3 regions of the Arthrobacter sp. UYCu512 genome follow, and region 3 is predicted to be linked to each of the others. Evidence: riboswitches for the same ligand, from Rfam matches in the RefSeq annotation. Region 3 holds a riboswitch; each other region holds the start of a gene.
What was found. Region 3 has a riboswitch for cyclic di-AMP ahead of ABIB49_RS03230 (NlpC/P60 family protein). Riboswitches for the same ligand answer to the same signal wherever they lie in the genome.
Positions count from the first base shown of each region.

Region 1: it holds a riboswitch for cyclic di-AMP, as region 3 does, so the genes downstream of both, ABIB49_RS08275 (NlpC/P60 family protein) here and ABIB49_RS03230 (NlpC/P60 family protein) in region 3, are expected to answer to the same signal.
Region 2: it holds a riboswitch for cyclic di-AMP, as region 3 does, so the genes downstream of both, ABIB49_RS02180 (aggregation-promoting factor C-terminal-like domain-containing protein) here and ABIB49_RS03230 (NlpC/P60 family protein) in region 3, are expected to answer to the same signal.

Region 1 is NZ_JBEPPA010000006.1:160,529-170,141, forward strand. It holds gene ABIB49_RS08245 (alpha-mannosidase) at 1-2,900, opposite strand, end outside; gene fdhD (formate dehydrogenase accessory sulfurtransferase FdhD) at 3,004-3,894, opposite strand; gene ABIB49_RS08255 (molybdopterin molybdotransferase MoeA) at 3,971-5,476, opposite strand; gene ABIB49_RS08260 (DUF6457 domain-containing protein) at 5,473-5,760, opposite strand; gene mobA (molybdenum cofactor guanylyltransferase) at 5,782-6,441, opposite strand; gene ABIB49_RS08270 (HNH endonuclease) at 6,513-7,013, opposite strand; gene ABIB49_RS08275 (NlpC/P60 family protein) at 7,234-8,010, opposite strand; cyclic di-AMP (ydaO/yuaA leader) riboswitch at 8,268-8,426, opposite strand; gene ABIB49_RS08280 (M23 family metallopeptidase) at 8,574-9,395, opposite strand; cyclic di-AMP (ydaO/yuaA leader) riboswitch at 9,400-9,613, opposite strand.
Region 2 is NZ_JBEPPA010000001.1:446,070-455,682, forward strand. It holds gene ABIB49_RS02135 (6-pyruvoyl trahydropterin synthase family protein) at 1-396, shown strand, start outside; gene ABIB49_RS02140 (hypothetical protein) at 545-781, opposite strand; gene ABIB49_RS02145 (hypothetical protein) at 907-1,221, opposite strand; gene ABIB49_RS02150 (DNA glycosylase AlkZ-like family protein) at 1,846-3,108, shown strand; gene ABIB49_RS02155 (nucleoside deaminase) at 3,142-3,645, opposite strand; gene ABIB49_RS02160 (phosphatase PAP2 family protein) at 3,717-4,559, shown strand; gene upp (uracil phosphoribosyltransferase) at 4,572-5,207, shown strand; partial or broken gene ABIB49_RS02170 (VOC family protein) at 5,301-5,577, shown strand; gene ABIB49_RS02175 (HAD-IA family hydrolase) at 5,632-6,315, shown strand; gene ABIB49_RS02180 (aggregation-promoting factor C-terminal-like domain-containing protein) at 6,358-7,092, opposite strand; cyclic di-AMP (ydaO/yuaA leader) riboswitch at 7,091-7,251, opposite strand; gene ABIB49_RS02185 (sensor histidine kinase) at 7,389-9,020, opposite strand; gene ABIB49_RS02190 (response regulator transcription factor) at 9,024-9,613, opposite strand, start outside.
Region 3 is NZ_JBEPPA010000002.1:142,426-152,038, reverse strand. It holds gene ABIB49_RS03275 (rhodanese-like domain-containing protein) at 1-130, shown strand, start outside; gene ABIB49_RS03270 (metal-sensitive transcriptional regulator) at 133-459, shown strand; gene ABIB49_RS03265 (rhodanese-like domain-containing protein) at 605-907, shown strand; gene ABIB49_RS03260 (rhodanese-like domain-containing protein) at 1,014-1,622, shown strand; gene ABIB49_RS03255 (sulfite exporter TauE/SafE family protein) at 1,622-2,383, shown strand; gene ABIB49_RS03250 (mycothiol transferase) at 2,567-3,079, shown strand; gene ABIB49_RS03245 (universal stress protein) at 3,157-3,615, shown strand; gene ABIB49_RS03240 (DNA alkylation repair protein) at 3,688-4,341, shown strand; gene ABIB49_RS03235 (hypothetical protein) at 4,364-4,639, opposite strand; cyclic di-AMP (ydaO/yuaA leader) riboswitch at 4,843-5,010, shown strand; gene ABIB49_RS03230 (NlpC/P60 family protein) at 5,015-5,758, shown strand; gene ABIB49_RS03225 (dihydrofolate reductase family protein) at 5,816-6,403, opposite strand; gene ABIB49_RS03220 (DUF5129 domain-containing protein) at 6,492-7,946, opposite strand; gene ABIB49_RS03215 (DedA family protein) at 7,959-8,612, shown strand; gene ABIB49_RS03210 (SulP family inorganic anion transporter) at 8,753-9,613, opposite strand, start outside.

The DNA of each region.
Region 1 (9,613 bases), on a different contig from region 3:
CGGGCAGGGAACCTGGCCGTCACGAGTCCCGCGGACCGCTCCCCCAGCGATTCATAGACCCGCACAACCACGTCGCCGGAACCATCCTCCGCAAGCTTCAGGGCTTCCACAACCAGGGCCCGGTTAGAGACAGTTATAAGCGGTTCCACGCCGTGCGCGCCCCGAAGAATCCGCGGTGCCAGATTCGTGCGGTAGCCCTCTTCGACGGCGTCGGCAATGGCGGCGCCGGGTCGGATGGTGACGTTGAGTTCGTGCCGGCCCCTGTCCGCCGTCGGGTCCGGAAACCTGGGCGCGCGCAGCAGCGAGAGCCGCACTGTGGTGGTCGTCCCGCCGTCGGACTCCCGGATGCTGCGGGTCACGTCATGGCCGTACGTCGACGAGTTGGATATGGCCACCCCGTAGCCCGGCTCCCCGACGTGAATCCAGCGGTGGGCGCAGACCTCGAATTTCGCGGCTTCCCAGGATGTGTTGAGGTGGGTCGCGCGGAAGACGTGCCCGAACTGGGTTTCCGACGCCGACCGGTCCGCGCGGACATCAAGCGCGAACCCGAGCTTGAGCAGCTTTTCGCTTTCCTGCCAGTCAACCGCCGTCGAAATTGCCAACGAACCGGCGCCCGCCGCCAGCGAGATCCGTTGCGTGACGGAGGAGGAACCGGCCAGCCGCTCAACCACAACGACGGCGTCCCGTGCCCCCCTCTCCAGTGTCACCGACAACGCTTCCGTCAGCGGCAGGACGTTCCGGCGGTAGAACGCGTCAATGTCCCAGGCATCCCATTCGTTGGGGGTGTCCCGGTGCAGCTCAAGGAGGTTTCCGAACTGCCCGGGAACAATCGCCTCCCGCCCGCTGGTATGGTCGACCAGCGATTCGAGCAGGCCGTCGGCGTTGATGACGGCGCGGATGATTCCGTTATCCAGGATGTAGCCGCCGGCGGTTTCGCCGGCCAGGACAGGCTCTCCGGCGAAGACTGGTTCTGCCGCAGCCAGCGCGGGGACACCGTGCCGCCCGTGCGGGGCGGCGTTGAGCAGGAAGTCAGTGTCCCCCGCTCCCAGCACGGCCGCGGCCGCGTCGGCGATGATCGATTCGAGTTGCCGGCCGACGGCGGCGTAGTTCCGTTCGGCGTCCTGGTGCACCCAGGCGATGGAGCTGCCGGGGAGGATGTCATGGAACTGCTGCAGGAGCACCAGCCGCCAGAGCCGCTTGAGTTCTGCCGCCGGATAGGTATTCCCCGCGCGGATTGCTGCCGTGGCGCACCAGAGTTCAGCTTCCCGCAGGAGATGTTCGCTGCGCCGGTTGCCCAGTTTCGTTTTGGCCTGGCTGGTGTACGTGCCGCGGTGCAGTTCCAGGTACATCTCGCCGACCCAGACGGGGAGCGCCTCGTACTCGGCCTGGGCGCGGGCGAAGAAGCCGGCAGCCGACCCGAGTTCCACCTTCGGTGATCCTTCAAGGTCCGCGGTGCGTCGGGCAGCTGCCAGCATCTCGCGGGTCGGCCCGCCGCCGCCGTCGCCGTAGCCGAAGGGAACCAGCGAAGTGGTTCCGTGGCCGTGGTCCCGGTAGTTCCGCTCGGCGTGGGCAAGTTCCCTGCCGCTGAGTTCGGAGTTGTAGCTGTCCACCGGCGGGAAATGCGTAAAGAGCCGGGTGCCGTCGATCCCTTCCCAGTTGAAGGTGTGGTGCGGCATGCGGTTGACCTGGTTCCAGGAGATTTTCTGGGTCAGGAACCACTTGCTGCCCGCGGCTTTGACGATCTGCGGCATGGCAGCTGAATAGCCGAAGGTATCCGGCAGCCAGGCTTCCTGGCAGTCGACCCCGAACTCGGCCAGGAAGAAGCTCTTGCCTTCCAGGAACTGGCGGGCCATCGACTCGCCGCCGGGCATGTTGGTGTCCGACTCCACCCACATGCCGCCGACGGGAACGAACTGGCCCGCGGCCACCTTTTCCCGGATCCGCCCAAACAGTTCCGGATACAGCTCTTTGATCCAGGCGAGTTGCTGGGCCGACGAGCAGGAGAACACAAACCCTGGATCCTCGTCCATAAGTGCCACCACGTTGGCGAAGGTGCGGGCGCATTTGCGGATGGTTTCCCGGACCGGCCAGAGCCAGGCGGAGTCGATGTGCGCGTGTCCGGTCGCCAGAAGCCGGTGGGCCGAGGCATAGGCAGGCCGGGCAAGGACGTCGGCCACGGCCGCGCGCCCGGCCGCCGCTGTGCCCGGCACGTCGTCGGGATCCATCACGTCCAGCATCCGTTCGAACGCACGCAGGATTTCGTGCCGGCGGGGCAGTTCCATCGGCAGTTCGTGCATCAGGCCCCTGAGGGTCCAGATGTCCTGCTGCAGCTCCCAGACGGTCTGGTTGAGTTCTGCGATGACGATCCTGCCGAGCCGGTACTGCGGTTCGCTGCCCGAGGTCGCCTTGTCCCCGTAAGGGGTCGCCGCGAACGTCCACCCCTGCGAGAGATCAGGGTTCGCGGCCGCTTCGACATAGAAGTCGATGGCCATGCCACTGCCCAAAAGCTTCAGCGGAATGTACTGGTTCCGCGGGGAGATGGCCTTGACGATGGTTCCGTCCGGCCGCCAGGCGATTCCCTCACACTGGAAGCCGGGAAGATCGCCGTTGAAGCCCAGATCCACAAGTACTTCCACCGAGGTGTCATTTGCCGTGCCCCAGGCATCGGGAACGTCCCCCTGCAGCCGCAGCCACTTGGTGCTCCAGGGCTTGCCCCAGGCCGCTCCGGGCTCCTGCGGCGTGAACCGCTGCCGGAGCGCCTCCAGGGCCGGGACGGGTTCGTCCGGGACGTCCCAGCTGCTGAGGTTGAGCGGCACGCTGCGCGGATGGACCGCCGGTGCTATCCGTTCCCGGACAAATCGGTCCAGACGGACTTCCGTGAGGCGGCGGTCGTCGTGCAATGTGTTCCTCTTTGCGCTGGCATGGAGGACGCAAAAATGCGTCCATTCGATGGATAAAACCTACGCCGCCGTGAGCCTCAAACCAAGCGGCCGCCAGCGCAGATTAGCCTCCCGCGTGCGCGTGTCCGTCCTCGCGGGCGGGCATACCCACCCGGTGGGCGCCCGAGTAGACGTTGAGCGAGGTGCGGCGGCTGAATCCGACAAGCGTTATGCCGCTGTTCTCGGCCAGTTCGACGGCCAGGCTCGACGGCGCGCTGACCGCTGCGAGCACGGGGATGCCGGCGAGGGCGGCTTTTTGCACCAGTTCGAACGATGCCCGCCCGGAAACCTGCAGCACGGTCCCCTGCAGCGGCAGCAGTCCCTCCCGGAGGGCCCAGCCGACCACCTTGTCCACGGCGTTGTGGCGTCCCACGTCCTCACGCAGGCACAGGAGCTCGGCCGAGCCGTCCTCGGCGGTCCAGAACAGTCCGGCGGCGTGCACCCCGCCGGTGACGTCGAAGACGGCTTGGGCTTCCCGCAACTGATCCGGAAGTCCCGCAAGAGTAGCGACGGGAACCACCAAGGGGTCCTCGGCGGGGCTGAAATGTGAGGACTTGTGCACGGCCTCAATGGAGTCCGTGCCGCAAATTCCGCAGGAACTGGAGGTGTAGACGTTCCGTCCGGTGTCCGGGCGGACGACGTCGGGTCTCAGCTGGGCCTCCACAACGTTGAAGGTCTGGACGCCGTCTTCATCCTCCCCGGCACAAAACCGCAGCGAAACCAGCTGCTCATGGTTCCAGATGACCCCTTCGGAGACGAGGAAACCCGCCACGAGGTCAAAGTCGTTGCCCGGCGTCCGCATGGTGACGGAAAAGGACAGGCTGTCGATCCGGATCTCCAGCGGCTCCTCGACGGCGAGCACGTCTTCACGGTGACGGACCGGAAATTCGAGGGCCTGGGGGGATCCGTCCAGGACATATTTGTGCACCTTGCGGCGTTGCGTAACGCGGCCCATCAGGTCTTCCTAACCAACATAGTTCCATCATGGCAAGCGCCGGGCCGGGAGGCCAGCGCGTCTTCAACACCGGGCGTCAACCCAGCAGTTCACTCCAGTCCACGGGTCCGCCGGTGCCCATTGGCTTCCTGGCAGGCCGTCTGGGCGCAGGCTTGTCCTTCGCCGCGGCGGGGTCCGGCAGGGGTGCACCCCAAGGCAGCGCGAAGGCAGGGACGGCCTCCCCCAGCTGTGCGCCGTGCGGCGGGACCACCAGCACGCCGTCGGCGGCGGCCAGTCCGCGCATCATTCCCGGGCCGGTGTGCTGCGCCGGTGATGCCATGCCGTAGAGCAGCCGGAACGGCATCAGCCGGGTCCGGCCGGGGTCCGCTTCCAGGGTGGCGCCGCAGGGCACTGCTGTGACTGGCGGAACCGGCCGGTGCCCCAGCGCTGCCAGGAGCGGAGCGCCGATGGTTGATAGTGCCATCATGGCCGCCAGCGGGTTGCCCGGCAGCCCGATAATGAACCTGCCATCCGGCAGCTCGGCCAGCACGGCCGGATGTCCGGGTCGCATGGCGATTCCGTCGATCAGCAGGCGGCCGCCCAGCTCGGCCACCGAACGGCGCAGGTGGTCGGTCGCTGACATGCCGGTGCCGCCCGTGGTGATGACGACATCGGCGGGCAGCAGCTCAGCGCCTGAGGACCAGTGGTGCAGCCCGGCAGCAGCCCCCGGGCTGTCCTCCGCAGGGTCGGTGTCTTCGAGTGCGCTGAGCCATTCGGTGTAGCTGTCGCCAATCTTCGTTTCGCCGGTACAGATCCCCCCGAGCATTTCCACCACGCCTGCCAGCTGGGGACCGAAGGTGTCGCGCACTTTCCCCGGCTCCGGAATCCCGGCCGCCAGCACTTCGGATCCGGTAAATACCAGCCGGACCACGGCTTTGCCCTGCACCGGGAGGCTGTCGTGGCCGGCCAGGGCGGCAAGGGCCAGGTGGGCAGGGTTGAGCAGGGTACCGCCCTTAATCAGCACCGCGCCGGCGGCGGCTTCCTCCCCTGCTTTCCGGATGTGCTCGCCGTTTCTCGGCTCGCCGGGCTTCGCAGCTCCTCCGAGCTTTAGGACCGGAAGCCCCTCCTCGTCGGCGGCAATGGTGCCGCTTTCGCTGCGCAGCACAGCCTTCGCCCCGGCCGGGATCAGCCCGCCGGTGACTATCGGGCTTGCTTGGTGCGGAGCCAGCCGCTGGCCTGGTTCGGCAAGGATCCACGGTCCGCTTCCATTGACGGACCAGCCATCCATGGCTGAGGACGCGTAATGCGGCATGTCCACGAGCGCTTCCACGTCGGCGGCCAGGGTCCGCCCCAGAGCGGCACGGAGGGCCACGGGAGCGGCGGGGACGGGGGTTGCACAGGTGAAGGCGAGCTCCCGGGCTTCCTGCCAGGTGTGGGCCAAGTGCCGATGCGGCCCGGCTTCCGCCGCATCGGTCCTGACTGCTGGACGGTCCGCGGCCTCACCGGCCTCACCGGCGTCCACCCCGGCCAGGGGGCCGCTGAGCCCGGGCTCGGGCACTTCCCCCGCTCCAACTGCACTGCCCCGAAGGGGTGCAGTGGTCATGCGTCGGATGCTTCGTTGGCTGCGTAGTCCTTGGCGAGTTTGCTGGCCACGGCCATCGCAGCCTGCATCGAGACGGCATCCGTGGCCTGGCCGGAACCGGAGGCCAGGCCCGCGGCAAAGCCGGCGATGAAGGTCGTTAGGGGGGCCGCGGGGCGCACCACTGAGTGCGCCGCGACCCCTGCCAGGGACAGGACCTCGTTGATGTCAATTTCGACGCCGTCCAGTTCCAGGGCCTGGAGCAGGGCGCGGCACCACTCTTCCAGAGTTTCATCCTGGCTTTTCACCGTTTGCCTCCAAGTTTGAGTTCAGCCGGGGAGCCCCGGGCCGGATGCCGGGTTGTCGGCTGTCGCGGGTATGGCACCGGCCGGTTCGCTTACCCCTAACGCGGCGGCATCGCCCCATGTGTCCACATCATCGGTAGACCCCTGGGGGACGTTGACTTCCCGCACCTCCAGCCTAGCAAGAAGGGCGAACACGGACGCGTTTTCGAGCGCGCCGCGCTGCGAAGCCTCCGCGGCGCAACGTAAAAGCACAGTTGTGCCATATAGACCGACAAGTGGCTGCCGCCGACCCTCCGCTGAGACGGCCATCAGGCCATCACCAGGCGGTGCTTCCGCCGCCGCGTCCAGCAGCGCCTGGACGGCGGCACCTGCCCCGGGCATGTCAACGGCCAGGACAAGGGTGTACGGGGCCCGGGGCCGGGCGCCGCGGCTGCGTTCCAGCGCAGCCAGGCCTTCGGCGACGGCGGCGGCCGGTCCGGCAAAGGGCGGGTCCTCGCGGCAGCGCACCACACCTCGGGGCAGCGGTCCCGGGTCGGGCCCCACGACGGCTACAGCCACCGCGCCCCGCGCAGAACGCAGGGCACCCTCCAGGAGGGTGGCGCCGTCGTGGATCAGTCCGGACTTGGGGACACCTCCGAGCCGGGAGGACCGGCCCCCGGCGAGAATAACAGCATCGAATTCCACCGGCCCAGCCTAGCGCCCTCCAGGCCCGCCACCGAAGCCCACGACCGGGTCCGAGCCAACGCCGGCCGGATTCAGGCAGCGGATTCCGGCAGCAGGAAAGGGTCCCAGGCCGGTGTTGGTTTCTCCAGCTCTTTGATTTGCCAGATGGTGCCCCTCGGTGGTGCCGGGCTGAACCCGAGCTTCCAACCCATCTCCGCCGGGGTGTGGTCCCCTTTGGCGTTGTTGCACCGCAGGCAGGCAGCAACCAGGTTCTCCCAGGAATCCGCGCCGCCCCTTGATTTGGGCTGGACATGGTCGATGGTGTGCGCGGCTTTGCCGCAGTAGGCGCACCGGTGTCCGTCCCGGCGGAGCACACCGCGGCGGCTCACCGCCGTAGTGGTGTTGTACCGGGGCCTGATATACCGGTTAAGCAGTATCACTGACGGCCGGCCCAGCACATCCTGCGGCCCAACCACAGGTTCGCCGCCTTCCGCCACAACACTGGCCTTCCCGGTCAGCACAAGGACAAGCGCCCGGCGGAAGGTCACCACCGCCAGCGGCTCATATCCAGCATTAAGAACGAGAGTGCGCATCCGCATACCTCTTCACGGCCGCACCCGCCAGGGGCACGAGGGCCGGCTGCCCTGTGCATGGTCGGGCTATGGATCGACAAAACAAGAGTAAACACGGACATGGCAATTCGCCGAATCTTTTTTGCTCTCCCCTGCCCGTGTCGGCCGAAGTTCACGGATCGGCAACACAAAGGACCCCCGCCGTTTGGCGGGGGTCCTTTGTGTTGCTAAAGCTGCTGTCTTAGCCGCCGACGCGGATGAAGACCGGGCCGGAGCCGACGTTGACCGTCTGCAGGGAGGTGGTTCCACCGTTCCAGCCGCCGTGAACGGCCATGCCGTTGCCGACGTAAACGGCGATGTGGGCCATGCCGGCGCCACCGTTCTGGTAGTAGGCAAGATCGCCCGGCTGTGCCTCGGCGGCGCTCACCGTGCGGCCGAGGGACAGGTAACCTGCCGGCCAGCCGTGGTAGTTGATGCCTGCGGCAGCGAGCGCGTTCGTGGCCAGTGCGGTGCAGTCCTGGCTGACACCGAGCTGGGCATAAGCGGCAGCGGCGATCGTTGCGCCCATGCCGCTGGCGACGGCCGGCGCCTTGGAAACGGCTGCTACCGCGGTGCCGGTGGCGGCAGTTGCGGCAGCAGCGACCTGGGTACCGGCCGCTTTGGCAGCAGGCGTTTCCTGGACCTTCACAACGGGCTTCGGGGCCTCAACAACCGGAGCCGGGGTGGTGGTGACGGCCGGCTTCTCGAAGGAGATCGCGATAGTGGAAGCAGCCGAGATGGCAGCCGGGGTGCTCGACTGGACGTCGAGTGTGGAAGCGGAGGCGGATTCGCGCTGAACGTTGGCCTCAGCAGCGTTGGCTGCGATACCGCTGGTCAGGACGAGGCCGGAAGCAGCAGCGATGACTGCGGCCTGGCGACCCATGCCGCCGGCGTTGCCGCCGACAGCCTTGGCAATGACGGCCAGCGAGTTGGTCTTGGTGACCTCGGCGCGATGCCGTGCGTTTGCACGAGTAGTCATTAAGTTCTCTCTTTCGTGTTCCTGGTCCGCGCTTTTAGGCGCGGGCTGAGGACGCTCCGGCATCTTGGGGGTACGCCGGATCGCCCCGAAAATGGGTTACTTAGCGAAGGGTGTACTGCGAAGACGCGCCAAAAGCGGCAACCGTGTGGCCTGCGGTCCGGGCACCGGCAAGGCCGGCGCGATCATTGGATTCCAGCGGGCTCGAAAGAGCAGCGCAAGCGCGGTGAAGCGCGGAATTTTGGCGTGTATGCACGAAAGTAGCCTCTCCCAATGCCTGCGAGGTGAGCTGTCGGATTCGGATGGGAGTCACCCGGCCGCGCTGCTTCCTGGGAAGCTTTGCGACTTAACCCCAAGGCCTTCTTGCGAAGACCAAAATTGGTTCCCCCGCCCCTGCCAGACGATGTCATGCGAACGGACCTTGAGCGGTGGCAGAGCTAGGCAATCCACTCAAGAGCGCCAACTTCGAAAAAGTTGGCGTAGCTCAAACTTTACAGCAGTTGGACCCTAATGTCACATTCGGATCACGGCGTGTCCCCAGAATGCGAGAGTGTTCCCTCAACTTTTCAGAGCCATCCGGTCGGGTCGACGACTTCGCCGTTGACCATAACCTCGAAGTGGAGGTGGCAGCCGGTGGAGGCGCCGGTGGTACCGCTAAGAGCCACAACATCCCCGCGGGAGACCTGCTGGCCCACCTTCACGCTGGCGGAGGACAGGTGGTTGTAGGTGGTCTCCAGGCCGTTGCCGTGGTCGATCACCACGCGGTTACCACCGCCGTAGGGGTGCCAGCCGGTGAATGTCACGGTGCCGCTCGCGGCAGCGTGGACGACGGTGCCGCACTGCGCCGAGTAGTCCTGCCCGCGGTGGAACTCGCCCGAGCCTCCGGTGATGGGGCTGACGCGGTAGCCAAACGGCGACGCCGTGACCATCTGGTCCAGCGGCGCCCCAAGGCTGCCTGCGGAGGCCGCCCGGGTGATCGAGCCGGCGGACTGTGCACTGAGTAACTGCTTGAGCTTTCCGTCCGGATCGCCCTTGGTGGTTACGGCAGTGCGGCTGAAGTCGATCTTGGCCTCTGCTGCTGTCACATCCGGCTGCACGACTGCCGGGCTGGCTGCCGCGCCGGAGCCGGCGTCAGTGGCCAGAACAGGGCCAGTCGCGGGAACTGTGACGGTGAGGGCCAAGCCCGCAGCGGCCAGTGCAATACCCGCCTTTTGCCCTACACCGCTTGCGGCGGCAAAATCCGTTACTTGGCGGAAGGGGCTGCGGCGATCCCTGCGCGCGTCACGGTGCGCGTCGCGCGGACGCTCTGCCGTGATGGCAGCGGCGGGACGCGGCTCCGAGGCAGGGCCGCTCGCACGACGGCGGCCCTTGGCGGTCTGGGTGGTCAACAACGGTTCCTCTCTGGAGAGCCTGCGGAGTTAGCTGTCGGATTCGGGTCAGAGAGATCAACGACCCGGTCCGCCGTGGCAAGCAATCACGCACAGGGGCATCCGATGGATTCCGTGTTTGTGGGTACTTGCCGCTGACGGTCTTCACCCCAAGGCCGCTAAACAGCCAAAAGTGGTTCCCCCGCCCCTGCCAGGAGATGATTCTGCGACTGTTCCGC
Region 2 (9,613 bases), on a different contig from region 3:
CACAGCCTCCCGCGCCCTGCCTTCGGGCCCGCCCAGGGGATGCACGGCGCCACTTTCGTCACGGAAGTGACCTTCCGCCGTCGCGCCCTGAACGGTGACTCGATCGTTGTGGATATTGGCGAGGCGGGCACCGTGCTGGATTCCATCCTTGACGGCCTGAACTACAAGAACCTTGACGAGCACCCTGATTTTGCCGGCAGGCTCAGCACCACCGAGGCCCTGGCCCAGTACATAGCCGACGCCGTAGCGGCCAGGATCTGCACCGGCGCGGACGGGCGAGAGCTCGCCGGGCTGGACGTTACCTTGCGCGAAACCCCCGACGCGTGGGCCAGCTACACGCTCGACTTCGAGGCTGGCCCGGATGCCGGCGACGACCGAAAGCAGGGTGCAGCTTAACGCTCCCTGCCTCCGGCGTGCCTGCCCCGCTCCGGGTTCCTGGCGGCCAATCCGCAGCTGCGTGATTCAGGCTTACGAGGCTAACCGCCCGCGTACTTTGTGATCATCGCAGGCTGGTTCAACGCCAATGTGCCGGGTGACCCGGTTCCTACAGGTTGTACATCAATCGCCACCTGGACGGCTTCCCGTTTATGTAGACATCGGCGGTACAAAACTGCACGATTGTGCCGCGCTGACTGAAGTAGTCGGCAGCCTGGGAACACTGGGAAAGGGATGAGTAATAAGACACCCGGGGCGTGGCCGCTTGTGCTGGCAGCGCTCCACCAATAAATACCGCCGCGGCCGCCGCAGGGGCAGCCAGGAAAGCGATCAGTTTACGTTTCAATTTCAATCTCCATCGTGTCGATCAATTGGTTTTGGAAACTACTATTCGCTCGCCTGCCGCACACGGCAGGCGAGCGTCGAGTGTCCGACGCGGGCAGTGCCACCTCGTTTTTGTTGGCCTGGACGTTACCCCACGCGATCCAGTTGTGTGACCCAGGTCCAGCACGAAGATTTCACCCTAAAGGATGATCCGTAGCCCACGGTGATCGTCTTGCGGATGCTTGCGCCGTTTTTTAGGCCGAAGCAAGAATGAGCCACGGTGATCGTTGCGTTGGGGCCGGGGTTGTTGGCGGTGCAGCTGCCCACGATGTATTGCCCGTCGGCGGCCAGCGATGAGCATCCACCAACGCCGGCCATTGCTGGTGCCGGTGCACCAATAAGGAACATTGCGCTGAGGGCCGCGGTCCCGAGGGAGGCCGTGAGTGTACGAAGTTTTTTCATCAAGTTGTTCCTTAGGTCGGACTGTAGGTAACCTGGCGGGCGCCCCATCCTCCACACCCGGAGTCGACGCGGAACGACGCCCCATAGTTGAGCGTGACGTACACGTTCCTCCAGCCGGTCACGTGGCATTCGACGCGAAGCATAAGTCGAGCGCCCGGGCCCTTCTTGGGGGGAACGCAGGAGCCAACCACGTAATCATGGTTTGGGAAGTACGAGACCCTGTCGAGGGTCAATGATGAGCAGTGCCCCAAGTTGGCGGCACTGGCGGGGGCCGAAGAGGCTACAACCCCGATCGGTGCCAAACCGCAGGCCGTTATGAGGGCCAAAGCGGCGCGAGCCTTCTTTTTCATGGATCTCCCTTGTTTTATCCAATAAATGGAATAACCATGCTTGACACTGTCTGGCAGCCTGCTCCTTGTCAACCCCGGCGAGGGGGTTTTACCGGGGATGTTGTACATCTTCAGGTTTCTTGAGGGGAACGGTCGGCCCGGCTGGGATGCCAGGGGCCGGTCCGGGTGAAATGCTGAAACCGGACCGTCCGGCCGGGCCGCCGACGGCCGGACCGCCGGAAAATGCCTGCCGTGGAAGATTCCCCTGCCGCATCGGCAGGGGGACAATGACCCCATGACCCCCGAGCCACTTACTTCGCAGCCACTTTCTACGCAGCCACCCCCGGCGAACACGCCGCCGGCCGGGACCCTCACCCGGGAGCGGCTGCGCGCGTGGGCCTGGCACAAGCAGGGACTGGACGGCTCGTTGACCGGCTGTACCGCGGAGCAGGTGTTCGCCCGGGCCGGATGGGCCCGCTCCGTGGGTGGCGCCAACCCCTACCTCGCACTCTTTGCCCGGGCTGGAATCCGCCGCGAACAGGCGGACGCCGATGTCCTGGCGCGCCGGATCCTGGAACTCCCGGCTGCGCGCGGCTGCACCTACGTTATGGGCCGGGACGACTTTGCGTGGGCGCTGCGGCTCGGCCGGGATGCGGCCGACTCCGCGGTCAAGGTGCTCGGCAGGCTCGGCGTGGACCGCGGCGAAATCACACTGCTGGAGGAGCAGGTGCTCCATACCCTGGCCGAGGCAGCAGCCCCGATGGACCCCCGGCAGCTCAAGGAGGAGTTGGGCGATTCGGTGCGGAACCTCGGCGAGGAAGGCAAAAAGAAGGGCGCCGCCACCACGCTGCCCACAGCCCTGGGAATCCTGCAGTCGCAGGGGCGGATTCGCCGGGTTCCGGCCAACGGACGACTGGACCAGCAGCGCTACGCCTATGACCTGTGGAATTTGCCGCCGGGCCAGATCGACGATGACGAAGCCCGCACCGAACTGATCCGTCGCTACCTCGGCTGGACCGGAGGGGCCACGTTCAAGCAGTCACAATGGTTCACGGCTTTTACAGTGGCCCAGAGCAAGGCGGCGCTTGCGGCAGCGGGCGCGGCGGAAGTAGCCACTGCCGCCGGCGAGGCGCTGTGGATGCTGCCCGCGGACGTCGGGCGTCTCGCGGCCTTCGAGGAGCCAGCCGGCGAGCAGATCCAGCTGCTCGCCGGAACCGACTCACTGACGCTCTTGCGGCGCAACGCGGCGGAAATGCTGGCCGAGGAGGACCGGCACCTGATAACAAGGGGTTCGCTTGCCCTTCAGGCGGACCTTCCGGATCACCCGATTTTCGACCGAGGCCGGATCATCGGACTCTGGCAGTACGATCCCGGGAAGGAACGGATCGTGCCGTGGCTGTTCCACCGGCCTACGGCTGCCGTGATCCGGCGGATCGCCGAAGTTCAGGAGTGGATCCGTGCGGACTTGGGCGACTTTCGCGCCTTCAGCCTCGACTCGCCGGCCACCCGGCAAAAGCGCATCGACGGCCTGGCGGCAGCCGCAACCGGCTCCAGCTAGTGTGCGGAAGCGGTGAAGAGGACCCGGCCGGGCTTAGCTGCCGCGGTGCCCGGCAAAAAAATCCCGCAGCAGCGCCGCACTTTCGGACTCCCTTATCCCGCCATACACTTCCACCCAGTGGTTGAGCCGGCGCTCGCGGAGGATGTCGAAGACGGAGCCGGCGGCCCCGGCCTTCTCGTCCCACGCTCCGAATACCACGCGCGGAATCCGGGCCAACACCACGGCCCCGGCACACATGGCGCAAGGCTCCAGGGTCACCACCAGGGTGCAGTCCGCCAAACGCCAGCCGTCCCCGCCGTTCCGGCCCCGCGAATCAGGCTCCTGCAGCCGCGCGGCAGCCGCCCGGATGGCTACCATCTCGGCGTGCGCCGTCGGGTCCCCGAGGGCCTCGCGTTCATTGCGGCCGCGGCCGAGCACCGTACCGTCCGGACCGATGACAACGGCGCCGATCGGTACGTCCGCAGTGGCCAGTGCGGCACGAGCGTCCTCAAGGGCCAGGCCCATCCAATCGGCATGGCGGGGGTGCGGGGAAGTCATGGCTCAATGATAGTTTCGACAGTAAGCAAGCTGTGCAGCCCGGCTGCCCGGCACGACATTCGGGAGAAACCGTGAAGACCGGGACAGAGCGCTGGTTGACCCGCCGTTGGGGTAAATGGGTGGTGCCCTACGCGGCGCTGTGGGCCACGATGCTGATCGGCGGTGTGGTGGTGCTGGTCCTGGCCCTGCTAAGCGCCGAGGTCTACGACAACGTGGTGGACGACGCCGGCCTGGCCAACCTGGACAAGCCCACCCTCGGGATGATGGAACAGTTGCGCAGTCCCGCCCTCGACTCGTTCGTCACGGGATTCACCAATATCGGCGGCGGGATCGGGATGCCCATCCTGGCCAGCCTGCTTACGGCGGCGCTCATCTGGGCCAGCCGGACCTGGCGGCCGCTGATCCTGATCGGAGGCGCCGCCGCGGTCTCTGTGACGGCAACCGCCATCGGCAAGAAACTGATCGGCCGGACCCGCCCGGACCACACCGACGCCGTGCCGCCTTATGAGTCATCGCCGTCGTTCCCCAGCGGCCACACGCTCAATACCACTGTGGTGATCGGCCTGGTGGTGTACCTCGCATGCCTGCAGATCACACGCACCATCGCCCGGGTGGGCCTGATAGCGGCCGGCGCGGTCTTCATCTTCGCGATGGGAATGAGCCGGGTCTATCTGGGCCACCACTGGATGACCGATGTAATCTTCGGCTGGATTCTGGGCCTGGCATGGGTCGGGATAGTGATCCTGGCCCACCGGCTCTTCCACGTCCTGCGGCACCGCGAACAGGCCGGTCCAGCCCCGACGTTTGACAACGAGGTCCACCTTAACGCCGACGCCACCGGCGGCAGCACTGCGGGTGAGGAGCGCGACGCCGGCGCCCCCGGTCCCACGGGCAGGACCCCATCCGCCGGGTGATAGTTTTGACCCATGCGCACTTTCGTTGTGGACCACCCGCTGGTCGCCCATAAACTCACCGTTCTGCGGGACAAAAACACCCCGTCCCCGGTCTTCCGCCAGCTCACCGAGGAGCTCGTCACGCTCCTGGCGTATGAGGCCACCCGCGATGTCCGCACCCAACCGGTGACCATCGAGACGCCGGTCAGCACCACAGTTGGCACCGCCTTCACCAAACCGACTCCGTTGGTTGTCCCCATCCTGCGAGCCGGCCTCGGCATGCTCGAGGGCATGACCAAGCTGGTCCCCACCGCTGAGGTCGGTTTCCTGGGCATGGCCCGCGACGAAGAAACCCTGGACATCATCACGTACGCCGAGCGCCTCCCCGAGGACCTCACGGACCGGCAGATCTTCGTCCTGGACCCCATGCTTGCCACCGGCGGGACGTTGCGCGAGGCCATCAAGTTCCTCTTCAAACGCGGCGCCTCCGATGTCACCTGCATCTGCCTGCTGGCCGCGCCGGAAGGCCTGGCGAAGCTGGAAGAAGAGCTGGCTGACGCCAACGTCACGATCGTGCTTGCTTCGATCGACGAGAAGCTCAACGAGAAGTCCTATATCGTCCCGGGTCTGGGCGACGCCGGCGACCGTCTCTACGGTGTGGCCGGCTGAGCCAGCGCCCGGCAGCAACACCGGCGCGGCGGACCTTCCCACCAGTGGGGGCCCGGCCTGCCGGGAAACTCAACACGGGACTGGCCTGAGCCCATGGACTGGAAACTCGAACTCATTTTAATTCCCGTATCCGATGCCGGGCTCGGGCTGCTCGATCGCGTTCGGTGAGGGCCCCAGCGATGCACCGCCGGGTACGGCACCGACCCTGCAACTCGTGGTCAGCGACATTCAGGCCGCCCACAAGCAGCTCAAGGACAACGGCGTGGACGGCAGCGGCGTCGATGTCCAGGACTGGGGACATTTCCTCTACTTTGCCGATCCCGACGGCAACAAGTGGGCGGTGCAACAGCTCACGGCACGGTCAACCGGCTCCGGACAGCCAAGGGATCCGGAACATCCGGTTGGTACGCGGCAAGATGGGACGATGACTTCAGTTACCGGCACCGCGCTTCCGACCGCCTTCACCGTCCGGGCGGTGCTTTTTGACATGGACGGGACTCTCGTTGATTCCACCGCAGCGGTGGAACAGGTCTGGGGGGAGTTTGCTGCCCGCTATGGTCTGGACCTTGCCGAGATCCTGCGCACCTCCCATGGCGTTCAGGCAGCGGACACGGTGCGGCGCTTCGCGCCGGCGGGAGCCGACGTCGCGGCCCTCACCGCGGAACTGGGTGCCATGGAACGCGCCAGGACTGCCGGCATCGTGGCATTGCCGGGCGCTGCCGGGTTGCTGCGCCTGCTGCCGGCGGACGCCGTCGCCCTGGTGACATCGGCGGACCGGCTGCTGGCAGACATTCGGATGGCCGCCGCCGGTCTTGCCTTGCCCGCCACCGCCGTGACAGCAGATCTCGTCGGCCGCGGTAAGCCACACCCGGAAGGCTACCTGCGCGCGGCCGAACTGCTCGGAGTGGACCCGGCGGACGCCGTGGTTTTCGAGGACGCGCCGGCCGGCATCGCCGCCGGCCTGGCTGCCGGGATGCGGACGGTGGCGGTAGGCCCGAACCCCGGCGAACTGCCCGACGGCGTTCTGCGCATCGCCGATTACTCAGCCGTCTTGTGCGAGGTCGGGGTCGACGACGCCGGCCGCAGCATCATCTCTTTCCGGCTGTGAAACCGTGGCCCCGTTTCGAAGGGCCGGTGCCTCCGCCGCAGCTCAGTACCAGTTGTTCGCGTAGTGGAAGTTCAGCGCCCCGCACGGTGAGCCGTAGCGTTCCTGGACGTAGTTCAGTCCCCAGTTGATCTGCGTCCGGTAATTCGTGAGGTAGTCGGCGCCTGCGCTGGCCATCTTCTCGGCCGGGAGGGACTGAACCACGCCGTAGGCGCCGCTGCTCGGGTTGGTGGCAGTAGTCTTCCAGTCAGACTCCTTGGTCCAGAGTTTGACCAGGCACTGCATCTGGCCGGCGTCCCAGCCGTGGGCACCCAGTTGGCTGGCCGCATAAGCCTGCGCTCCGGCGGGATCGTCAACGGCAACAGGAACCGGCGCGGGCTCCGGCGCCGGTGCGGCGGCGGGGGCCGGTAACTCGGCAGGCTTAACCTCGGCGACCGGGGCCGGGGCATCGGCCGGCGGGCTAACGGTCTGGTTCGCCACCAGGACGCGTTCAAAGTCGAGGTGCTGCAGCGGATCCGCGCTGACTGCCGATTTTGTGGCGCTGCTGGCGCTGCTGGCGTTGCGGGTGGCTGTCTCCGACGCCTGGCCGGCGGCGCCGGCTCCCACGAGCACTGCACACGCCGCTGCGACAACTGCCGCCCGGCGGCCGGTGGAGCCCAGGCCGGTGGTGAACCGGGACAGGGCCGACGCCGGTTTGGCGGGCTCGGCGCGGTGTCGCGACGGCTTGGAGCGCCTCTTTACATCGCCCTCAGGGCGTGTTTGTACCGTGAATTCAGTCATGGTCGCCTCTCAACGCCTGCGGAGTTAGCTGTCGGGTTCGGATGAGGTCACCCGGCCGCACGGAATCTCACGTGACGGCTTCACCCCAAGGGCGCAATGTGCAGAAATGCCCGGGAACTCTGGGTCCCCCGCCTCTGCCTAATCCAGCGGAATCCGGGAGGCGGCAGAGTTTGGCGTGCATCCGGATATGCGGTCCGAGTGATGACCGCACGCTAAAAACGGTACAGGACCGGAACGCCAATGTCACATTTCGATAACAGGAGCGGCGGGTTCGGCGCGGCGGATTGCTTCGCGGATTAGCTGGAGCGGCGGGGTGTCCGGTCCTCGGCCGGAGCGTCCGGCAGCCGAACGGTGAACTCGGTCCGGCCCGGCACCGACGTTACGCTGACAGTGCCGCCATGGGCTTCCACAATCGACTGCACAATTGACAATCCCAGCCCGCTGGTGCCCTCAGACGACGCGGCAGTTCGGGCCGGGCCGGCAGCCGCGGCGGCGAGGGGTGAGTCCGCACCCGGTGCGGACGGCAGCCGGTGTGCGCGCAGCGGCACGAGCGGGCGAGGCCGGCCGGACACCGGCGTTGTACCGGTTGCAGGATTCCTGCGCGACGCATCCGCGCGCGTAAACCTCGAAAAGACCCGGTCCACGAACTCCGGGGCGATCCCGGGGCCGTTGTCCGTTACGGTCATCACGGCGGTGCCGTCGGGAGCCCGCTGCACAGCTGTCACCACGGTGGTGCCGGTTCCAGTGTGCTTGCGTGCGTTGGAGAGCAGGTTGGCCAGAACCTGGTGGAGCTGGGTCGTGTCGCCGCGGACCACCACCGGCTCCGCCGGGAGCTCCAAGTGCCATACCCGGTCCGGTGCCATCACTTTTTCGTCGCTCACCGTCTCGATGGCCAGCTGGGTGAGGTCCACGTCGCTGAGGCGGAGCGGCCGGCCCTCGTCCAGCCGGGCAAGCAGGAGCAGATCCTCCACCAGGGTGGTCATCCGCTCGGACTGGCTCTGCACCCGGGCCAGGGACTTCTCGCCGTCTGGGGTGAAGTGTTCGGTCATCCGCATCAGATCGGTGTACCCGCGGATCGCCGTCAGGGGTGTGCGCAGCTCGTGCGAGGCGTCTGCGACAAACTGGCGGACCTTCATTTCGCTCTTCTGCCGGGCTTCGAGTGCGCTGGACACATTGTCCAGCATCAGGTTCAGGGCGTGGCCAACACTGCCCACCTCGGTGCCGGGATGTGCTGCGGATGCGGGCACCCGCATGGCAAGTCCGACTTCTCCGGCGTCGAGGGGAAGGCGGGACACTTTCGTGGCCACCTCGGAGAGCTGATCGAGCGGCTTCATGGTGCGGCGAATCAACGCCGTGCCGGCGAGGCCAATGACAACAAGGCCGCCCGCAGAGACAAGCACCATAGTCCAAACCAAAGAGGCCAGCGTGTTCAATTTCTCGGCGAGCGGCAGCCCGGTCACGATCACGCCGCCGTCCGGGGCCGTGAAAGCTACCAGCCGATAGGCCCCGGCGGAAAGAGACCGGTTGACCGGCTCGCTGCTCGCAGGGAGCGACAGGAGAGCTGCGTTGTCCTCCCTGGTCAGGGACTTTCGGGTGGCGTCTTCGGCGAGGAAACCGGCGCCGCGTACCGAGCCGGCCACGATCCTGGCGTTAAGGGTCCCGATTCCCTGGCCCCGGGCCTCAAGGGGGTCGGCGCGGCCGCCGGTGCGGCCAAACTCGCGGGCACGGTCCGCGGCTTGCTCGAGTTGTGTGTCGAGCTGCCTGGTCAGGAAGGAATCCATCGAGGCGTAACTGACTAGGCCGACAGCACCGCAGATCGCCACCAGAAGGGCCATGGCAACCAGAACAAGCCGGGTGCGCAGGTGCCAGCTGGAAGGGGTGTGCCACACGGGTCCGGCGGGGCCGGCCCTGCCGGAACGGACAGGCACGATTCAGTCCGCCGGCTTCAGGACATAGCCGGCGCCGCGGACCGTGTGGATCATCGGCGGGTGGACGGCGTCGACCTTCTTGCGGAGGTAGGAGATGTAGAGCTCCACGATGTTGGCCTGCCCGCCAAAGTCGTAGTCCCAGACACGGTCCAGGATTTGGGCTTTGCTGACGACCAGTTTCGGGTTCTCCATGAGGTAGCGCAGCAGCTCGAACTGGGTGGCCGTGAGGTGGAGCTCGTCACCTGCGCGCCGCACTTCCCGTGTGTCGATGTTCAAGACAAGGTCCCCGACGACGAGTTCGGCCGTATCCATTGCTGCCACCCCGGACCGCTGGACCAGCCGGTGCAGGCGGAGCAACACTTCCTCCATGCTGAACGGCTTAGTCACGTAGTCGTCGCCGCCGGCAGCCAGCCCGGTGATGCGGTCCTGGACGTCGTCCTTTGCCGTCAGGAACAATGCCGGTACCTCCGGCGCGAAGGCCCGGATCCTGCCGAGGAGCTCGACGCCGTCGAACCCGGGCAGCATCACGTCGAGCACCAGGACGTCGGGCCGGAATTCCCGGGCGAGCTTCATGGCCTCCGGTCCGTCGGCGG
Region 3 (9,613 bases):
GCGGGCCACAGCGCACCTGGTGGAGCAGGGCTACGACGCGGTAAACGTCCTGGGCGGCATTACTGAGTGGTACCGCAATGGTCACCCCGTCTCATATGGCCCTGTGTTATATCGCCGCGGAAGTGATTGAGCATGTCCTCGGTAGCCAGCGTTCCGGCGCCAACCCCGGGCAATAATGCCAGCCGGCGCCGGACTGTCAACCGGCTCAAGCGGGCCCACGGGCAGCTCGCAGCCCTGATTGCCGCCGTCGAGTCCGGGCCCGATTGCGGGAGTGTAGTCACCCAGCTCTCGGCTGTCCGCGGCGCCTTGGACAAGGCGGGTTTCGAGCTCATTTCGGCAGCGATGGGCGAGTGTCTCGCCGGGGCGCCGCCTGAACCTGAGGCAACAACTCCCGACGGCGCGGCGGGCCAGCAACTCACACTTGAGGAAATACGAGGATTGTTCCTGCGCCTGGCCTGAGGTGCCGGCGCCTCCCGGGGCGTCGATGCCGAGGGGATCGGCCCGGACATGGGCCTGAAATTTGAAACCACATACCCCGAGGGGTATGTTGTATAGGGCCGGATTCGCCACGTAGCCGTACCAGCATCCCGAAAGGTGCAACCCCATGGACATGACCTCCCAGCAGCTTAGCGACCACCTCCAGAAGGACAGCGACATCCAGATTGTGGATGTTCGCGAGGCCGATGAAGTTGCATCCGGCATGATCGCCGGAGCCAAGCACATCCCACTGGGTGAATTGCCGGCCCGGCTGGGGGAGTTGGACAAATCCCGCCGTGTGGTTGCTGTCTGCCGCAGTGGCCGGCGTAGCGAAGCCGCCGCCGAGCAGTTGGCAGCGGCCGGCTTTACTTCCTTCACAATGACCGGCGGGATGCTGGACTGGACCGCGGCCGGACTCCCCACAGGCTGACCCCTTACGGGTGTGCCGGGGCATCGTTCCCAGTTTTGAGCTGCCAGGCCACCCTCCGCTTCCGCGCCCAACCGCAGGAACCGCCCAAGCCAGACCGAAAGAGATTATGACTATCGCACCCAATACCGCCTCAGCCCGCCCCGCGCCGCAGACCATTGACGCGTCCACCCTGAAGGACTGGGAGGACAACCACGATGACCTGATGGTGATCGATGTTCGCAGCGGCGCCGAGTTTGATTCCTTGCACATCAAGGGCTCTTACCATGTTCCGCTGCCCATGCTCAGTGAACATACTGAAGAGTTTGCCGCCAAGATGGGCACCCGCGTGGTCCTGGTGTGCCAGTCCGGAAGCCGGGCCGAACAGGCCCGAAAGTACCTCGACGCCGTTGGCCTGGGCAGCGCCAGCGTGCTGGCCGGCGGGGTTCCTGCCTTCGCTGCCGCCGGCGGCAACGTAGTCAAGGGCAAAAGCACCTGGGCCATGGAACGCCAGGTCCGGATGACAGCCGGATCCCTGGTCTTGGCCAGTGTGGTGGGCAGCAGGTTCCTCTCGCCGAAACTGGGCCTGCTCGCCGGCGGCATTGGCGCCGGGCTGACGTTCTCGGCTGCGACCAACAGCTGCGCCATGGGCCAGATGCTTTCCAAGATGCCCTGGAACCGTTCGGTCAATGAGCCCACCGCACACCAGGCGCTGCAGAACCTGGGCATCAAGGCGTGATCATCACCGCGGCGGCGTTCGGACTGATCGTCGGCGGCCTGCTGGGCTTGGTTGGCGGCGGCGGGTCCATCCTGGCCGTCCCCGCCCTCGTCTACGGGGTGGGGCTGCCGCTGAGTGCGGCAATCCCGACGTCGCTGGTTGTGGTCGGAGCATCCTCCGCCGTCGCGGTGTTGCCCCGGCTGCGGGGCGGTGTGAACTGGCGGCTGGCTCTTATCATCGGCGCAGCCGGCACGGCTACCGCGTATCTTGGTGCTTTCGTTAACCGGCTCCTCGACCCGAAGGTTTTGCTGCTCGCCTTCGCCGCCATTATGGTCCTCGCCGGGATCCGGATGATGCTTCCGTCCAAGGCGTCCGGCGGTTCCTGCGCCTTGCCCGGCGGAGGCGTCAACTGGCGCAGCTGCCTGCCCAAGGCAATCGCCACCGGTGCCGTCGTGGGGTTCCTGACCGGTCTCCTCGGAGTGGGGGGCGGCTTCCTGATCGTCCCCGCCCTGACCCTTGTCCTGGGCCTGCCGATGGCTGTGACCGTTGGCACCTCACTGGTGATCATCGTGATCAACTCGGTGGCCGGCTTTGCTGCACACCTCGGGGACCTGCAGATCGACTGGGCCGTGACGTCCGCCTTCGCCGGCGCGGCCATGGTCACGTCCCTCCTTGCCGGCAGGCTCGGGACCAGGATCCCGGACAAAGTCCTGAAGCGAAGTTTCGGCGTCCTGGTTCTGCTGGTCGCAAGCTACGTGACGGTGCAGGCGCTGCTCTCCTGAATACGTTCGCACGGCGGAGGTGTGCTGACGGCGTGTGCTGAAGGCGGTGTGCTGAAGGCGTGTGCTGAAGGCGGGACGCAGGATCGAAGATCAGGCCGGACTTAGGATCGATTCGGCCCTATCCGGGGCAGTGTTCTCCGTGCAAGCATGGGGCGGAGCGACGCTACTCGATGAGGGGACTCGATGAAACCCAACGAACTGCTGCTGGACGCCTTCGGCCGGCTCCGTGAAACCGTGGCAGACACCCTTGACGGGTGTGACGGTACGGCCCTCCTCCGTCGGCCAGCGGGCACCGGAAACTCGATGGCTTGGCTGATCTGGCATCTCAGCCGGGTGGAGGACGCGCAACTCGCCGCTGCGGCAGGACTGGAACAGGTCTGGATTGCGGAGGGGTTTGCGGATCGTTTTGATCTGCCCTTGGCTGCCAAAGACACCGGATACCGCCATACTTCGGACCAGGTCGACGCGGTGAAAGCCTCCCCGGAGCTCCTGGCGGAATACTATGAAGCGGTTCACAAGCAGACCGTGCAGTTCCTGGAATCCCTCGGCGACAAGGACTTCGACCGCATTGTCGATACCCGCTGGGACCCGCCCGTCACCCTTGGGGCGCGGCTGGTCAGCACCCTTGCCGATTGCCTCCAGCACGTGGGCCAGGCAGCCTTTGCGAAGGGGCTGAAACCCGCCGTCGAGGTCTAGGCCACTGGCACCGGCTTTCGCTCCCGCCACGACCGACTCGCCCACCTCGCCCACTGAATCTAGAGAATGGAAAAGACATGACCAGTACAGGCCCGTTTGTCATTGTGGTTGGTTTTGACGGCTCAGAGAACTCGGACAGTGCACTGAACTGGGCCGTGGATGAGGCAAAGCGCCGCAATGGCCGGATTCGCCTCATCACCGCCTGGAGCAAGCCCCCGCTCGCCTGGTACCCGGCACTTTTGGAAACGGCCGCCGGCGAAGTTGTGGCAGAGGACTCCCCCCGACGCGCAGCCGAGACGTTGCAGGCTGCTGCCCTGGAGACTGCTGAAAGCCAGGGCGTGGCAGCAAGTGGAGAAGTCGTTCACGGCGATTCGGCGGCGTCTGCATTGCTCGACGCCGCCAAGGCTGCCGACCTCGTTATCGTGGGGGCCCGTGGTCACGGCGGATTCCCCGGGCTGCACCTGGGATCGGTGGCAACACAGATCATCAATCACGCGCCCTGCCCTGTGCTCGTTGTCCGGCCCAAGGAGTCCTGAGCAGCGGGGCCCGTTGGCTCGCCCTGGCGGTCCGGATCATCAACAGCCCAGGGTCTGCGGGAGAATATCCCCATGAGCTATGCGGGTGATGCTATTGACGCGGCCCTCCAGCGCGAGTCCTCGTGGAGCCGAGCCGAGGACGCTGAGGCCAGGCACGGCAGCAATCACCGGTACTACGGTGCATCGGTCGGAGCCGTCCGCGGAACCGTCCGTGACACCCTCCGCCGCCATCCAGGACTGACCCATGATGACATCACCGCCCTGGGCTCCGAGCTGTGGGACGTGCCGGTCTTTGAACGCCGCCTCGCCGCCGTTGTGCTGCTGCAGTCAAAAGTGGGCGTGCTGACCAATACGGACCTGACCCGGATCGAGGGATTTGTGCGGAGTGCCCGGCTGGGCGCCTTGGTTGATCCGCTGGCCATCGACGTCGTTGGTCCCCTGATCGCCGGGCTCGACGTCGTCGGCAGGGTACGCGCCGACAGTGTCCTGGACCGTTGGATTCGGGATCCCGACGGCTGGCTGCGCCGCGCGGCCCTGCTGTCACCGCTGCGCGCACTCCGCACCGGCGCAGGGGACTGGCCCCGGTTCGTGCGTCACGCCCGATCGGCGCTGGCGCGGCCACCCCGAGCGGAGTCGGGGCAGGACGGCGAGAGTGCGGTCACCGACGTCGCGGTGGCCCTGATGCTCGCCGAGATGGAACGGCACCGGCCGGAGCTGGAGTTCTGACCCGGACGTCCCGGCCGGCAAGCTACCCTGAGTGTCCCGGTCGGCGCTCCACAACGGCGTAGGCCTTTTCGTCGAAGAACTCCCAATCCGTGATCACCATAAAGCCGAGCGTATCCACGCGGTCATTCAGGACGCGGACATCGAAGCCGCCGTCGCGGGGCTCGGCGTCCCACGTCGAAACGTGGACTTCCCCGTTTTCCAGGACCAGCAGTTCGGTGTTGACACTGAAGTCCGCCAACGGCTGGTTACTGAGCTGGCAGATTGCCACAGCGGGCCGGGCGACGTGGGGAGTGGTCATTTTCGGGCCTCTGCTTCGGGGGACGGTGTTGGCAACATCCTATGCCTGTGACCGCGTGCGGGAAGGGCCGGCGGGCCCCCGCAGCCCGGTCCGCCGTTACCGCAACGTGACATGTTGTGATCATTCCGTTATCTTTGTTAGGTGCCTGTTGTCTCCGAGACGGGCTCTCCCCAGCCGATTGCCTAACTCTGCCGCGGCGCGGGGATAACTCGCAGCAACGTCCGGCAGAGACGGGGAAACCACTTTTGGCCCGCTGTTCTCCAGGGGTCTTGGGGTGAAGCCGCACGGCCCGACATGATCGGGTCCGCGTGCGGCCGGGTGCCTCCCATCCGAATCCGACAGCTCACCCCGCAGGCATTGGGAGAGGCTCAACTAATGACTTTCAGCAACACTCACGCGCCCAACCGCGACGATCTTCGCAGTACCCGCCGCACCATCGGCCGTCAGGCCGCAGTCTTCGCCGCCGCTTCCGGAATGGTTTTCAGCGGCGCGATGGCCGCCAATGCAGCGGACGTGCCAGCCCAGCGCGACTCCGCACCCGCGAGTTCCGTCGATGTCAAGGGCGCGGTCGCCGCCCCGGTTATGGCGGACTCGGCTGTACAGATCACCTTCGAACGCCCCGTCGTTGAGACTGCCCCGGCGCCCGTGGTCGAGGCACCCCAGCCCGTCGCGGCCCCGGCGGCCCCCGCAGCACCGGCCCGTGCGGCCGCCCCTGCCGCCCCTGCCGCCGCGAAGGCTACTGTCAACGTCCAGGCTGCACCTGCGCCGGCAGCGGCTCCTGTTGCTGCCCCGGCTGCCGGCGGGGTCAATGCCACCCTTCTGGCCGTGGCGTACGGCCAGGTCGGCATCACGCAGGACTGCACCGCGATGGTCGAGAAGGCCCTGAACGCTGCCGGCATCCCGGTTGGTGACATTGGTCCGATGGGCTTTATGAACTACGGGAAGGTAGTCGGCGACCCCCAGCCCGGAGACATCATTGTCCAGTCCGGCCACGTTGCCATCTACGCCGGCAACGGCCAGGCCATCAGCGGCGGCATGAACGGTGTCAACGCCACCATGGCCCACCCGCTGTCCTGGCTGACCGCCACGGGGCCCGTAACGTTCGTCCGCGCCGGCTAGCACAACCGCAGGCACTGTACTGAAGGCCGGTCGATCGGTTGCCTTGGGGGCAGCGGATCACCGGCCTTCGGTCTGCCCGGAGGCAGGCTCCGGGGAATACCGCAGCAACACCACCCCGCTGCCGAACGTACGGCTCTCCAGCAGTCGGAGCGCCGTGATGTCATCGGCCGCCTGAAACAAAGGCTTGCCCCGGCCAAGCAGGACCGGGTGCACATAGATCCGGTACTCATCGATCAGCCCCAGCCGCCTGAAGGCCGCCGCGAGCTCTGCACCGCCCAGCGCAAGGTCGCCATCCGAGTGTTCCCTGAGCCGCCTCACGTCCCCGGGAACGACCTCGCGCACCACCTGCGTATTCCAGCCGGCCTTCGACAAGGTCCTGGAGTAGACGACCTTGGGCATGTCCCGCCAGATCCCGGCGAACTCGATCTCCGGGTCTGTGCTGGACGGGTCCTGGTCGGCCGTGGGCCAGTACTCGGCCATCATCTCGTACGTCACGCGGCCGTCTAGAAACGCTCCCATGCCGCGGAGCTCTTCGTTAAAATGTTGGTGCAGTTCTTCATCGACCCGATGCCAGCTCAGGTCCTGCCCCGGCCCCTCGATGAATCCGTCCAGGGATACCTGAAACATCAGAATGACTTTGTGCATTGCATCACTCCTTCGCTGCCCGGCACCCCGGGAGTTCGAGCGTACGCCGCAGTTCGGCTCTCCGGTAGGGTCAATTCCGGCCGAACCGTTAGAAGCTGGATGAACTGCCGGACCCGGAGAAGCTTCCGCCGCTTGCGCCGTAGCCGGTGGTGCCGCCGCCGCCGCGGGCGCTTCCGACGCTGCTGACACCGGTGTTGAAACCGGAGTTGAAAGTGGGAACGGAGAAGAAGTAGTAGGCCGGGTACACGGTGCCCAGGATGCTGGGCTCGTAGGTACGCCCGTACTTGGCTTTGCTGCCGGCCTGGGCGCTTTCCATTTCCTTGCGCATCAGGTTGGCTTCCTTTTCGTTTTTGGCGTAGCCGGCGATGACGGTATCCGCGTGGTCCCTGAGCAGCTCGGAGAGCTGGGTGCGTGCGTCCCGCAGCCGGTCCAGGGCCGTCTCAGGGCTGATGGTTCCGTCCGCGAGTTCCGCCGTCCACCCTTCGATATCGCGGTGGCTTGTGTCCCGGAACGAACGCAGGGCCGCCGCGGTCGCCGTGTTGCCCCCGGCGTTGCGCTTGCTGAGCATCTGTTCAATTGCCGCGAGGTCGGCGCGGAACGGAGCGAGCTGCCGGTCCCAGGCAGGCGCCCACACGGAGCCACGATTGAGCAGGGCATTGGTGTCGGCGATAACGTCGTCGAGGGCATCCAATTCGGCGGCGGCGTCGGCGTAGCTGCGGATCAGTTTCAGGTTCGGCCGGCGGCTGAGGTCCCTGGCGGACAAGGAATGGACCTGGTTGGAGAGACCGGTGGCCGTGCGGTACTTCGCCATAAAGGTCCGGTGCTTTTCCAGCACTGTACTGCCGTAGCGGGACGCTTCCGGGATGGTGCCGGCGTTCAGTTCGGTGACCTGGAGGTCCATGCTGACGCTGGCGTAGCTCGCGTCGCCGCGAGCCTGTTCCTTGCGGCTGCTGAGCCTGGTCCGCCACCGCACGATCAGCCAGGTCGCGGCGCCGGCCACGGCGGCAGCCGCGGCACCCCAGGCCGCGACGAGGAAGGCTGTGGACCGGTACCAGGGCTGGTTGATCAGTTCGGCGCCGCGCTGGATGCCGGCGATGGTGCCGGTTGTCCACTGGGCATCGCGAAAGAGCTCCTTGGTAGCGTTCTGGATGTCCTCGCGCTGATCCAGCGAGACCTTCCGGTCCTCGCCCATGTACGTGCCAACATGCCGGCCCACCGGGTCCAGGGCGAAGATATAGAGCCCGTTCGCCCATTTTTGCCCGTCCTCGCTGATCCATTCCGGATGTTCGGACCGGGCGAAGCGCAGGACTTCCTCGTTGAGGTTATCCGACGCCGCACCACTGTAGGTGTAGACGGCCACCTTGGTGGGCTGGTAGAAATCAATCTGCCGGATTGCAGGCAGGAGGGTTTTTTGGTCAAGTACCCCCGCCTTGTCCTCCACAACGATGTCGGAAGCGGTAACGGCCTGTGCCGCCGGACCGGTCCCCGCCAGCCCGATCAACACGAGAGCGAGGACAGCACGTATTTTCCGAACGATTCCCATTTCCCGAGCGTAGTGCCTGCTGTCGATGGCGTCGACGGGGTGGGTGGCCTGGCCGGTCTAGCCGCGCGCGCAGTTGACGCCCTTGGTGAAGGGGGTGTGGGACTCTTTGCCCTGGCGGAGACGGTCTTCCCGCCCATTCCCAGCGAGGTCATCCTTCCGCTGGCGGGGTTCCTCACGCGGCAGGGGAGCATAAACATGGCTCTCGTGCTGGGCACCAGTACCCTTGGTGCCTACCTTGGCTCCTTGCTGCTGTATTGGCTGGGGGCGCGGCTGGGGCTGGAGCGGTCCATCCGGTGGTTGTCGAGGGTCCCGCTAATGGACCGGGAAGACTGTGAAAAAGCCGCAGACTGGTTCAGCCGTCATGGAAAGTCCGCGGTTTTTTTCGGCAGGCTGCTGCCGGGCGTTCGAAGCCTGATCTCGTTGCCTGCCGGCGCCGGGCGGATGCACCTCGGCACCTTCAGCGCGTTCACGGTTGCGGGGAGCGGAATCTGGAACGCGCTGCTAATCGGGCTGGGGGCACTGCTCGGGGCGCAGTACCGGCTCATTGACGAGTACTCCCGCCTTTTCAACGTTGCCGCCTACGCTGCCTTGGCTGCCGTCGCCGGCTGGCTTATCCTCAAGGGAATCCGACGGCGAAACAGCAGGTCAGGGCGGGGTCGGGCCTAAAGGCACCATAACGGCGGGCCCGCACCCACGCCATCGGGCAGGCCGGTGAACTCCAGGGCGTGAGCGGACGCCGTGTACTCGTGACGGTCAGGCCGGACGGCACGATCGACGTGATCACGTTGCAGGACTGAGGCCCTGCCCTACTCCAGGCCGAAGGCTGCCTTGTAGCTTCGCACCGCGTTGGAGACGGTGGGGTAGAAGTGTTCCGGGCCAAACCGGCTGCTGGCCCCAAACCGGATCAGCCGGTCCTTGATGGGACCCTTCATCTCGGCGAAGACCAGGCTGATCCCGCCCCTCGCGAGCTCGTCGTCGAGCGCCACAAGGTCATCCAGTGCTGTGGTGTCCAGGCCTGTGATGGCCTCCGACGCGACAATCACCCAGTGCACGGGGTGGGTCGTGCCGGCGACGAGCATCCTGATGTGATCGGTGAAGACGGCCCCATTGGCGAAGAACAGCGGCGCATCGAAGCGGACGATGACCAGGCCGGGGACCCGGTGGCCCTCGGGATGCCGGCTCAGGTCGTGGTAGCCGGGAACGTCCGGCACGCTGCCCAGTTCGGTTCGGTAGGGGTCCAGTGCGCGCAGGACAAAGGCGATCAGGGACAGGCCGATGGCGACAACAATCCCCTCCAGCACCCCCACAAAGGCGACGCCCAGGAACGTGGCAACCAGCAGTGCGGCCTCGGTCCGGCTCATCTTGAGCAACCGCAGCAGCGTTCGGACGTCGAAGATCGACGCCGCGGCGACCACAACCACACCTGCCAGCACGGGTGCGGGCAGGTACGATGTGACGCCGGGCGCCAGGACCATAAACAGCGCCACGAGAACGGCGGCAAAGACTCCGCCCAACGGACTCTTGGCGCCGGCTTCGAGGGCGATGGGCGTCCGCGAGGTGCTGCCGCTGATTGGGAATCCGCCGAAGAGGCCGCTGGCCAGATTCGCCATGCCGAGGGCACCCATTTCCTGGTTCCCGCTGACGTGCGCTCCGCTCCGGGCGGCCAG